2 regions of the Woeseia sp. D3-10 genome follow, and region 1 is predicted to be linked to the other one. Evidence: riboswitches for the same ligand, from Rfam matches in the RefSeq annotation. Region 1 holds a riboswitch; the other holds the start of a gene.
The links. A riboswitch is a leader RNA that binds a small molecule or an ion and turns the genes downstream of it on or off. The one in region 1 is predicted to bind cobalamin.

Region 1 (6,282 bases):
AACGCCCGGAATGTCATGAAACTGATTGCACTGCTTATCGGCCTGATGGTCGAACGACTCGCGACCCAGCTCTTTCACCTCCGTGAATTGCGCTGGCTCGATCGGGTTATTGACAGTGGGTATGCCCAGGTTGAACGGTTTGGCACCTGGCCCGCGATCATTCCGGTAATGCTCCTGGCCGTGCTGCTGATGTTGCCCGTCGTCCTCTGCACGTATTTGCTCGGTGACACTTTATTCGGCTTTCCGTATTTGTTGCTCGCGGTTGTCGTCTTGTTTTTTTCCTTAGGCCCGAAAGATATTGGCGAAGAGGTCGACGACTACTGTTCAGCTATTGAGTCTGGCGATGCTGAACAAGTGCGAACTACCGCCAAAGCCCTGTTGGAGAAAGACGTCCCCGAGGACAGTTGGGTGCGTGTGGAAAAAGTCGAGGAAGCCGTATTTGTACAGGCCAATAATCGCTTGTTTGCTGTCATCTTCTGGTTCGTGTTGCTGGGTCCGGCAGGTGCCTGGGGCTACCGTGTAACCGATTTGATTCGTCGCCGCGCGGTCTTCAATGCCAATCGCGCCGCGATGCCGGATGCCGAAGACGATCAGGACAACGATGCGCCGCAGGCGGTTGCCGCTGCCGCAACTACCCTACACAGTTGGCTCGCGTTTATTCCGGCGCGACTGACCGCATTGGGTTACGCCCTTGCCGGCAGCTTCGACGGCGCGCTGAACGCGTGGCGGCAAGCACCGGAGCAAGTGCCAGCCAGCAATGGTGAGCAGAATGAAATGTTACTGGCGCGTGTCGGTAGGGCGGCGCTGGCGTTGCCTGACAGTGACGACGAGACTGAAGAAGAGCGGGGCATTCGCGGCGCCGCGGCCGCTAACAGTCTGGTTTTCCGCCTGTTGTTCCTGTGGGCGGTTGCCATCGCCGGCATGACCCTTTACGGCGCAATGGTCTGAGGCGCGTGCGCCGGATCATCGCGCTCTGCGTACTCTGGCTCGTCGTCGGATGCAGCAAGCCCGCAATCCCACCTGCTCTCGATAGCGGCACGGCGCGACGCATCGTCACGCTTGCCCCTCATCTTGCCGAACTGGTTTACGCCGTGGGTGCGGGCGAGCAGCTCGTTGGTGTCAGCGCGTACAGCGATTACCCGGCGGCCGTGCAGTCATTACCGGTCGTTGGCGATGCGCTGATGATCGACCTGGAACAGTTGGCGCTGTTGAACCCGGACCTGCTGCTGGCCTGGGAAAGCGGCACACCCACACACGTTATCGACGAGTTTCGCACGCGCGGTTACCGGGTAGCATTGATACGCACGCGCAAGCTGCAAGACGTTGCCAGCGCGTTACGTCGTATCGGAGAACTAACGGGACACGTCGGGGAAGCGGAACGGGTTGCTGACAGCTTTCAGAGTGACTTGCGAACACTCGCGGCGGGCCACGTGGCTGCCAGTGCGATTCGGGTGTTTTACCAGGTGTCGAGTCGACCGTTGTACACCGTCAATGGCAGTCACTATGCAAGCGAACTTATCGAGTTGTGCGGCGGGCGTAATATTTTCCAGGACCTCGGCGAACTCGCACCGATGATCGCCGAAGAAGCTGTACTGGAACGCGATCCGGAAGTGCTGTTGGCTGCCGATGTTGATGGCAACGATGCCTTCTCCGTATGGGCGCGCTGGCCCTCGATGAGTGCCAATCGCTACGGCAATCATTTTCTGCTGCCGGCCGACGAAATCGGTCGCCCGACCACGCGTCTGGTCGCTGCGGGACGTGCGGTTTGCCAGCGATTGCAACAGGGCCGTGAGCAGCGCGCAGCGTCGCAGCCATAGCCGTTCGAAGCTTACTGCAGTTTGTCGGGCAATTAGACGGTGTGTACCGACGGGCAGGGGGTAACCCGCTTCTGACTGGCTGCAAAAGCATATTGCAATTGCTGGCGGCGATTCAGCGGCTGCGATCCCAGATCACTTCCTGACCGGACTCTTCGCGCGCCAGTCGGCGTGCGATGACAAACAGCAAGTCGGAGAGGCGGTTCAGGTAATGCAGAACTTCTGCGCGAACCGTTTCTTCACGTTGCAAGCTGCGTACGCGCCGCTCGGCACGACGCACTACTGTGCGTGCAAGGTGACACGCTGCCGCTGCAGGACCACCGCCGGGGAGTATGAAATCCTTAAGGCGCGGCAGGTCTGCATTGAAAGTGTCCAGCTGAGTCTCAAGTCGTTCGATGAACGAGGTCTCAATGGCGCTGTGACCTGGGATGCAGAGTTCGCCGCCGAGGTCGAAGAGGTCGTGCTGCACTTCCAGCAGGCACGACCTTATCGATTCCGGGACGCTGGCGTGGGCGAGTACCACACCGATTGTACAATTCGCTTCGTCGACAGTGCCGTAAGCTTCAACCCGCAAACTGTCTTTCTCGACCCGGCTGCCGTCGCCCAAACCGGTGCTGCCATCGTCTCCCGTGCGCGTGTAAATCTTGCTGAGACGATGACCCATGGTAGCTACTTCCAGCGATACTTCAGTTCAACGAAAGCGCCACGTTCGCTCATGCGATAAGGCGCGGCGGTCTGGTATTGCTTGTCGAGCAGGTTCTCAATTTTGAGATTCGCCTGCCAGTTCTGACTGATTGTAAACTGTCCGGTGGCGTTCAGCAGCATATAGCCGGGCAGCGTCGACGAAATGTCTTCGCGATCACCGCTGGCCAGCAACGACAAACCGAGGGCGTGCTCGCCGATGCGACGGCGCAGGTTGATGGTCATATTGCGTTCGGGTCGTCGCAATAGCCGACTGCCATCGACCGCGTTCTCGGCGGTTTGCGAGATGAGGTCGACGCGCGCATCAAACTGTTCGCCCGTGTAAGCCCAACCAAGTTGGGCGCCGCGCAATTCCGCTTTGTTGATGTTCTGCAAAGTGAACGACGTGAAGTCAAATTCAATCAGGTCTTCGATATCGTTCTGGTACAGATCGAGGTGCAACGAGTGTCGTTCGCTGACGGCGAGTCGCGCGCTGAGCTGCACTTCGTCTGCGACTTCCGGGCGCAGATCAGCGTTGCCGCCGAAACCGAAACGGTCCGTGGCATCCGGCGCACGAAATGCATGGCCCAGGCCGGCCGTCAGCGTCAGCCTGTCGTTCACATCGAGCGCGTACTCAGCATTCCAGGTGAACTCGTCGCCAAAGGTGTCGTGGTCGGTAAAGCGTCCCGCAAGGAAAACGCGGTGCCGACCAACGTCGATGCTGTCGTGGATGAATATGGCACGGGTGTCCGTGTCCATGTCGAAACCGCTGCCGAAGGACAGGCTTTCGGCCGATTCATTCGTCGCATACAAACCGGCTGCCAGGTTGTGGTTGGCGACGACCGTCGAGACCTGCCAGTCGACACCCAGCCGTTTTGAGACAACGAAATCAGGAGACTGATTTTGCGCAATGTCGTCCACCATGTAGCTGACCAGCAGTTTGCTGCTGATGTTTGCTCCCAGAGGGTTTGAGAGTTCCAGCGAGCTGGTTTCGTTGCGGTAGTCCTGATCCAGTGGGGTCAGGAAGAAGTCCAGGTATTCGCTGCTGCCCGTAGCCCGCCAGTGGCGTGCCGTAAGCGTCGCACTGCCGAAGCGATGACTGCCGTAAAAGCTGGCGCTGAGGTTGTCGTAGCCGCGTTCGATCGGACTGTCCGTGCGGATCGCGTAGCCATCGGTGTCCTGCCAGTCGATAGTCGCGCCAAACTCGCCGTTTTGGCCGCTGGCAGCGAAACTGGTGTACGCATTGCGTGTGCCGAAACTGCCACCGCCGGCACCGGCTTCGGCATAGCCGCTGCCTGCGCGTCGGGTGATAACGTTGATAACGCCGCCGATTGCATCGGTACCGTACAACGACGAACGTCCGCCTTTGACTATTTCGACGCGCTGAATAACTTCGGGTGAAATATTCTGAAACGCGCCGCCGCCGATGGTGCCGGGGTTCGCGCGCACGCCGTCGATCAGCAGCAGAGTGTGGTTGCTTTCAGTGCCGCGCAGAAACACCGACGTGGGTTGCCCCGGGCCGCCATTGCGGCCAATGTCGAGGCCGGCTTCAAAACGCAGCAACTCGGCGAGGTCGCTTGCTGCGGATAATTCGATTTGCTGACGATTGATTACGGCAACGGGAACAATCAAGTCCTCGATAGCGCGCTCGCTTCGCGTGCCGGTAACGACGATGTCGTCGTTGTTGGCAACCGAGATTGTTGGCAACAGTAAAGCTGCCAGAAAAGTACCCTGGAGAACGTTCATAACTAACCCCTGCATGCCGCCCGCATGCGTTTTCTGTAACAAGAAAAGCGAAGGAACTGCGGGGAACAGGGACGTATGCCGATGGCACGCCCGAACAGTCGCCCGCCGCGCCGTTCGCGTGTACATCGGGCCGGTCTCCGGGCTTACGAGCGGCAAGTGCCGGTCCGCAGCGCCTTCCCGCGAAACCGGCGCAAGTAGCGCTGTTTCACAGTGGCTCCGTCATAAATGACGGGGGCTGCGGATTAACTCGATCACCGTTGCGGGGGCAGCGCCGGCCTGGGAATGAAACATTCCGCACCGGCTTCCCGTTCACCCGGAACAATGCCATTCCGGGTTCACCTGATGAGCGCGGCACCTTAGGTGCTGCTGCTTACCTGTGTCAAGCCTGCGATGAGGTGAGCGCCTGCTGGTCGGCGTTGTGCTCCGGAACGGCAGGCCGGGACCCGACAGAATGGCGCACTGACGGCCTCCGTGCGCTTGAGTCTTCCAGTCGCTGCCGCCATAGTGTCGCCTTTCAGGAGGAGCTGTTAGTGAACGAAAGCAATACGCCTGCGGTATCACGCGAACTGGATGTCGCACTTGAAGCGGCGCGCGCCGCAGCCGCCATCAGCCGGCACTATTTCAATGGCAATTTTACAGTGCAAACCAAGGCGGACCGGACACCGGTGACGCAGGCCGATGTTGAATGTGAGGAACGAATCCGCGAGATTATTCTGGGTGCATTTCCGTCGCACGGTTTTTACGGCGAGGAAACCGGTTCGACTGGCAGAGACAGCCCGTATCTGTGGTTGGTGGATCCGATCGATGGCACGAAGGGCTTCGTTCGCCAGTACCCGTTTTTTTCAACGCAGATTGCATTGATGCACGAGGGTGAGCTCGTGTTGGGCGTTTCCAGTGGCACCATGTTCGACGAATTGGCCTATGCCGAACGGGGCAAGGGTGCCTGGTTGAACGGTAAACGTTTGCAGGTGAGCGATATTCATGAGCTTGACCGGGCCGCCGTATCGGCTGGCAATCTCAAGTCGCTGGCCGCGAGTCCGGGCTGGAGTGAGTTCGGCAAAGTGGTCGCGAGCGCGGACCGTATTCGCGGCTATGGCGATTTCTACCACTACCATTTGCTGGCCAGTGGCAAGATCGAAGCGGTTGTGGAATCAGACGTGAACATCCTTGATGTCGCGGCCTTAGCCGTCATCGTAACTGAGGCTGGTGGCGTATTTACCGATCTGAATGGCTCGACACCGGGGCTTGAGATTCGCTCGGTGCTGGCGGCGAACCCGGGCTTGCACGAACCGCTGTTGCAACGATTACGCGGTTACGTCGACTAGCGCTGCATCGCGCGGCCACGAACTAAGGTAGTGGCTCGTTGGCGGCAGCAACAAAGAACTGACGATCGCGCCACGGCAAGGCTTCCATGGGCGTCGCGTACAAGTCACTGAGTACGGTCGCGGTGAGGATGGAGTCGGCCGGCCCGAGTTCCCAGCGACCATCACCGAATAACAGCAGGCAGGACGTTGCATAGCGCGCGGCAAGATTAACGTCGTGCAAACTGGCAATGACGGTCTTGCCGCTGGCCGCCTGGTCTGCGAAGACATTCAATACATCCAGTTGGTGTTGCGGGTCGAGGTGATTGCTGGGTTCGTCGAGTAAGTACACGTGCGGCGCCTGTGCCAGCACCTGTGCAACGGCAACGCGGCGACGCTCGCCACCCGATAGAGTCGCAATGTCGCGGTGGTGCAGGTTGTGCAGGTCCATAAGGCGCAGACAATCACTGGCGATGTCGCGATCCACGGTACTTTCCCATTGCCAGCGCGGTACGTGCGGGTGCCGGCCTGACAACACCGTTTCGAATACCGTGGCTGGAAAGGCATCGTCCGAATGTTGCGGCAGCAGCGCGAGCTGGCGCGCAATCGTCTGGCGGGTCAGGTCGGGCAGTGCCTGACCCCGCAATTCAACGCTGCCGGTGCCGGGCCGTCGCAAGCCGGCGAGCGTGTGCAGCGTCAGTGACTTTCCGGCGCCGTTCTGGCCGAGTACGGCGAGAAAC
Region 2 (6,282 bases), 1.2 Mb from region 1:
GAACCAGATAGACTCGAAGGTCAGCGCGTCTTTCGCGTAGCGTGCACCGAACTCCAGATTCAGACTCTCCTCTTCCTGCGCACTGCTGCCAGGCCCAGGCGGATTAAAGCCTTTGTGTACACCGGCGAGCAGACGCCAGTGATCGCTGACGCGGTACAACGCACCCATGCCCGGTATAACCACCGACACCGAGTTGTCACGCACTTGTGTGGGGCCAAGTGCACGCGAAGGATCGCTGGTGGAGTAATCGTAGCGCGTCATATCTATGTCTTCGAAGCGCATGCCGGGTGTGAATATCCAGTTGCCGGTGCGAATTTCGGAAGTAAGGAACAGCGCTGTTACCCGTGCATCGCTGACCCGATTCGTTGCCGATCCGGGTGCGCCGGTGCTGGTCTGTACGAGTTGCATGTTCTGCATGCGGAACCCATCGTCCTGCTGCAACCGGTCTTCCTCGTCTTCGTGCAAGCGCACGCCGCCGGTCAAAGCAATTTCGGCATCTCCAACATTCAGGTCCCAACTAAGAGAGCCCTGAATACCCTGCGAGTAATATTCGCGGCTGTTGTGACGTTTGATGATCGCGTCATCCGGACTGGTCATGCCCTGCAGGTAGCCGAGTTCGGTTGCGTAAGCTGCAGGGTTATCCAGCACTGACGACATGCCAGCGCCATTCACCGACTGCAACTTGAACCAGTTGCGTGCAAAGTTGTTGCGATAGGCAGTTACTTCAGCGCGCCACGGGCCGTCGTTGTCAACGATGTAACTCAACTGCAGTTGCTCGTGTTCACCCAGAAAGCGGTCGCCGGCCGACGCCGCGTAACGCCGGTAGGGGTCGGCCGCGAAATCGGTCTCGGTCAGGCCGAGGTAAGTCTCGTCCGATACCTGGTCGGTGTAGCCAGCTTTCAGTCGCAGGCTCTGGTTGAGTGTTGCGTTCGGGTCGCTATCGAACTGCAGCTTGACCATGTAGTCCTCGATATCAAACCCGGTCTCGTTACCGGCGGGTCCATCGATGGTCTTGAAACCGTCACTCACGCTCTGCACGGTCTCGATCAGCCACGAAAAACGCTCGCCGCGATTGCCGACATTGAGGTGTGCATCAAGACTGTCGTTCTGGCCAAGCCGGAGATCGATATTCGCAGCCAGTTGGTCCGGAATTGGTGTTGAAATCAAGTTGATGGCACCGCCGGTTGTGCGCGGGCCCACGGTTATGGCCGCCGGGCCTTTCAACACTTCCACGGCATGCATGCGACGCTGGGTCGGGAAGTAGTAGGCAGACGATGCCGCGTAAGGTGCCGGCGCGATCAGCACGCCATCTTCAAGCAGCGCGATCCGCGCACTGCGGTCGAGGCCGGAACCGCGAATGCCGATGTTCGGTCGCAGCCCGAAGCCGTCTTCTTCCTGCACGTACACACCCGGCACCGTGCGCAACACGCGCATGACGTCCGACTGCATGAAGGCATTGAGCTCTTCATTGTCGATAACATGCGCCGAGCCTGGAATGTCGCTGACGTCTCGACGGTGGCCGATGATGGTGACGTTGTCGAGCGGCTCGCTGGCGCCGCTTGCGGCCATGTCCTGAGCGAACACTGGTGTGGCAGTCAGCAGCAACAATGCGCCGCCGGCGCGGGCGGTGCTGCGAAGGGGGTGTTGCATGGTGGAAACCTCTGGGTAGGGCGGATACTACGGTGACACGAACGATAACGAAAATGCGAATCATTCGCAATTCGAGACTGACCGTAGCTCAAGCCCTTCGGGAAACCCGCGGTCTGTCGAAGCCCGGCGGGCCAGCCAGAATCGCCTCCGGGCATTGAGACAGGTTAATTTTCCGCAGCCGTTGTCCGCGCCCTGACCGAGGACAGACCGGGAAAGGCATCAGAGCCTCTCTCATTCGCAACCTCATCCGCCAGCCAAACCACTTGTTCAAGCGGCCGGTTTCGAACAGGAAGGGCTGTGGCGCGCTGGCAAGACAGTTGCTGACGTCGTGGAAGAAACACAACATGTTGACATCGGTCACGGAACTGGCCCAAGCTGTAGTGGTTCGACGGTTCGCTTTTAGCGATGAAAAGGGAATCCGGTGACTGGCAGGAATGTCAGGATCCCGGAACTGTCCCCGCAACTGTAAACAGCGGTTTCGCGCCACAATGCCACTGGGAAATCCCGGGAAGGCGGCGCAGAACGCCAACGCTGTGAGTCAGGAGACCTGCCGCCAGAACTTCGTACTCATCGGACGGGGTGTTCCGGGAGGGTTCGTGGCTGAGCTCCCAATGGTTTTCTCCGGCCGCAAAATCCTTCGCAAGTGCCCCGTTTACCACGACCAGAGGTAATCGCATGGCACAACCGGCACTTTCCACCACCCCACCCGTGATGCTCTCGCCAGAGACTGTCATCCACACTGATCCAACCCGCGACGAACTGCTGACCGAGTTTGGCAAAGCAACCATGCGCGACCGTTACCTGCTCCCGGGCGAGTCCTGCCAGGATTTGTTCGCGCGGGTCGCCAAAGCCTACGCCGACGATCAGGCGCATGCACAGCGTCTCTACGATTACATGTCGAAGCTCTGGTTCATGCCGGCAACACCGATCCTCAGTAACGGCGGCACCGCACGCGGCCTGCCGATTTCCTGCTTCCTGAATGCGGTCGAGGACAGTCTCGATGGCATCGTCGGAACCTGGATGGAAAACGTCTGGCTCGCCTCCAACGGTGGTGGCATTGGCACCTACTGGGGCGATGTCCGTTCGATCGGCGAAACGGTAAAAGGCAACGGCCAGACATCGGGAATCATTCCGTTTGTACGCGTTATGGACTCACTGACGCTGGCTATTTCACAAGGTTCGCTGCGGCGCGGATCGGCGGCGGTCTACATCGATGTCTACCATCCGGAGATCGAAGAGTTCATCGAGATTCGCAAGCCCTCCGGCGACTTCAATCGCAAGAGTCTCAACCTGCATCACGGCATCGCGATCACCGATGAATTCATGGAGGCCGTGCGGGAAGGCGCGTCGTTCTCGCTGCGCAGCCCGGCAACCCAGCAAGAGGTCCGGACCGTATCTGCCCGCGAGCTCTGGCAAAAAATTCTTGAGACCCGCTTGCAAACCGGCGAACCCTACCTGCTATTCGTCGACACGGCGAATCGCGCTCTTGCCGACCACCAGAAACAACTCGGCCTGAAAATTCGCCAGTCCAATCTGTGCAGTGAAATTTTGTTGCCAACCGGCCGGGACAATTCCGGAAAGCTCCGGACCGCCGTGTGTTGCCTCGCTTCCGTTAACCTCGTGAAGTGGGACGAATGGCGCCAAGACGAAAAATTCGTCGAAGACATTTTCCGTTTCCTCGATAACGTTCTTGAAGATTTCATCGTCAATGCGCCGGACAGCATGAGTCATGCGAAGTACTCCGCCATGCGCGAACGCTCTGTGGGTCTCGGTGCGATGGGCTTCCATACCTATCTGCAAGCTATGGGGATACCGTTCGAAAGCGCACTTGCAAAGAGCTGGAACATCCGGGTGTTCCAGCACCTCAGGGCAGAAGCCGACAAGGCATCGGTAACGCTCGCCGAAGAACGCGGCGCGTGCCCTGACGCGGCCGATGCAGGTGCCATGGAGCGCTTCAGCCACAAGTTGTCGATTGCGCCGACCGCGAGCATCAGCATTATCTGCGGCGGCACCAGCGCGTGTATTGAGCCGATACCGGGCAACATTTACACCCACAAAACGCTGTCCGGCTCGTTCACTGTCAAGAATCTGGAACTCGCGAAACTGCTGAGTCAAGAAGGGCTTGATACCGAGGAGACCTGGTCGTCAATTCTCCAGCACGATGGCTCCGTTCAGCACCTCGAGTGTTTAAGCGACGATGAGAAAGCCGTATTCCGAACCTCGTTCGAGATCGACCAGCGCTGGGTGATCGACCTCGCGGCTGATCGGGCACCGAGTATTTGCCAGGGGCAATCCGTCAATCTCTTCCTGAACAGCGACCTGCACAAGTGGGACCTGCTCATGCTGCACTGGCTGGCCTGGGAACGCGGCATCAAGAGCCTCTACTACTGCCGTTCCAAATCCGTGCAACGCGCAGGCTACGCCGGCGTAGAAGCCGACAACACCCAGCAATGGCCGGAACGCGCGCTTACGACCAACCTGTCGAACTACGACGAATGCCTTGCCTGCCAGTAAACGGCGCCCCTCTTTGGAGACACCCATCAATGTCACAAGATAAATCGCAGATTGCCCTGCTCGAATTACCCGGACTCATGACCCCGAGCAAGAGCTACAAACCGTTTCGCTACCCGTGGGCTATCGAGTACTGGCGTAAACAGCAACAGATTCATTGGCTGCCCGAAGAAGTGCCGCTTGGGGAAGACTGCAAAGACTGGGTGCACAACCTGAGTGACGCGGAACGGAATCTCCTCACTCAGGTCTTTCGGTTCTTCACCCAGTCGGACGTTGAGGTTCAGGACAACTACCTGGAACGCTATGCCCGGGTGTTTCGGCCCACCGAGATCAAGATGATGCTCGCGGCATTTGCCAATATGGAAACCGTGCACATCGTCGCTTATGCATTGCTACTCGAAACTCTGGGCATGCCGGACAGTGAGTTTGCCGCGTTCATGGACTACGAGGCGATGCGCGATAAGCACGACTACATGCAGGAATTCGGCGTCTCCAACGAAGGCGACATCCTGCGAACGCTGGCCATGTTTGGCGGATTTACAGAGGGCCTGCAACTGTTTGCTAGTTTCGCGATCCTGCTGAATTTCCCTCGGCACAACAAAATGCGCGGCATGGGCCAGATCGTTTCCTGGTCGGTACGGGATGAAAGCCTGCACTGCGAAGGCGTATTGCGGCTGTTCCATTCTTTCGCCGAAGAGACGGGAGCGCTTACCCGTTCTGTTCGGGACGACATTGCCGACTGCGCAAGAACTGTCGTGACCCTCGAAGACCGCTTCATCGACCTGGCGTTCGAGATGGGACCACTCGAAGGTCTGGAACCCGCTGAGGTCAAACGCTACATACGCTACATCGCCGACTGGCGGCTCCAGCAACTCTCGCTGCCGCCAATCTACGGCGAGAAAGTGCATCCGCTGCCATGGCTGACGGAAATCCTGAACGGTGTAGAGCATGCCAACTTTTTCGAAACACGTGCCACCGAGTACGCGAAAGCCGCAACGATAGGCAGCTGGCACGGTAATGAAGGCGCGTGGTCGATGTTTGACGACCGTTTGGCAAGAGCCCGTCAATCGTCATTGCCGGTGTGAAGAAACAGCACGATATGATTTGCGGATTGTGTGCGGAGCCCATTCTTAATAGAGTGAATCTGCCGCAACTTTCCGAATGGCTGTTTCATGATCACCCATGTTGCCCGACTTGTTTGTCTACTAGCCGCGTTCTTCATTAATGGCCCGACTGCAATGGCTGCGGGCGATGTTAATGAAGAACGCCTCAAGCAATCCCTCAATGACGGCAACAACTGGCTGGTCAAGGGTGGAAACGCTCGCGGCCAGCACTACAGCGCACTGGGCCAGATACACACCGGCAACGTCGATGAACTTGGCTTGAACTGGGCCCGGCGCCTGCCCGCTCCGGACGGAATCGCCACTACACCCATTGTTGTCGACGGCGTTGTCTATCTGTCCGCTGCGTACTCCGTCGTGTTTGCGCTCGATGCGCGAACGGGCGAATTACTCTGGCAGTACGACCCGGAAGTCCGCGCCGCATTCGCCGAAATGCCATGGCTGTCCTGGACGGCACGCGCCAGTCGCGGCATCGCAGTCTGGCAGGGCCGCGTCTACGCCACGACAGCGGACTGCCGGCTCATTGCACTCAATGCCGAAACCGGTAAGCCCGACTGGTCCGTCACCACCTGCGATACAACCCTCGGTTACACAATCTCCGACTCACCCTATGTTGGTGGCAACAAGGTATTCGTCGGCAACGCAGGCTCCGAGTCCGGCGAAAAAAACCGCGGCTATGTCTCCGCTTACGATGCCGCCAGCGGCAATCGGTTATGGCGCTTCTACACAGTGCCAAGCGACAAGGCGGAGGAAAACAACAGCCCGGCACTGAAAATGGCAGCCGCAACCTGGTCCGGCGATGCACTCGAGAAATTCGGCGGTGGCGGCAGTAACTGGAACGAAATGACATACGACCCGGAGTCCGGCCTGCTGTTCTTCGGCACCGCAGGTGCACTGCCGTACACGCACTCACTGCGCAGCCCGGATGGCGGCAACAATCTGTTTCTCTCCTCCGTGCTGGCCGTTAATGCCGAGACCGGTGAGTATGTATGGCACTACC

Region 2: another riboswitch for cobalamin. It lies ahead of AC0L8N_RS07105 (ribonucleoside-diphosphate reductase subunit alpha); the one in region 1 lies ahead of AC0L8N_RS12185 (TonB-dependent receptor domain-containing protein).

Annotation. Positions count from the first base shown of each region.
Region 1 covers NZ_JBVVTW010000007.1:2,645,361-2,651,642, forward strand. The annotation lists gene ampD (1,6-anhydro-N-acetylmuramyl-L-alanine amidase AmpD) at 1-19, shown strand, start outside; gene ampE (regulatory signaling modulator protein AmpE) at 16-948, shown strand; gene AC0L8N_RS12175 (helical backbone metal receptor) at 954-1,817, shown strand; gene AC0L8N_RS12180 (cob(I)yrinic acid a,c-diamide adenosyltransferase) at 1,930-2,478, opposite strand; gene AC0L8N_RS12185 (TonB-dependent receptor domain-containing protein) at 2,484-4,241, opposite strand; cobalamin riboswitch at 4,353-4,599, opposite strand; gene AC0L8N_RS12190 (inositol monophosphatase family protein) at 4,772-5,566, shown strand; gene AC0L8N_RS12195 (ABC transporter ATP-binding protein) at 5,589-6,282, opposite strand, start outside.
Region 2 covers NZ_JBVVTW010000007.1:1,418,198-1,424,479, forward strand. The annotation lists gene AC0L8N_RS07100 (TonB-dependent receptor family protein) at 1-1,650, opposite strand, end outside; cobalamin riboswitch at 2,023-2,219, shown strand; gene AC0L8N_RS07105 (ribonucleoside-diphosphate reductase subunit alpha) at 2,326-4,164, shown strand; gene AC0L8N_RS07110 (ribonucleotide-diphosphate reductase subunit beta) at 4,194-5,246, shown strand; gene AC0L8N_RS07115 (PQQ-dependent dehydrogenase, methanol/ethanol family) at 5,400-6,282, shown strand, end outside.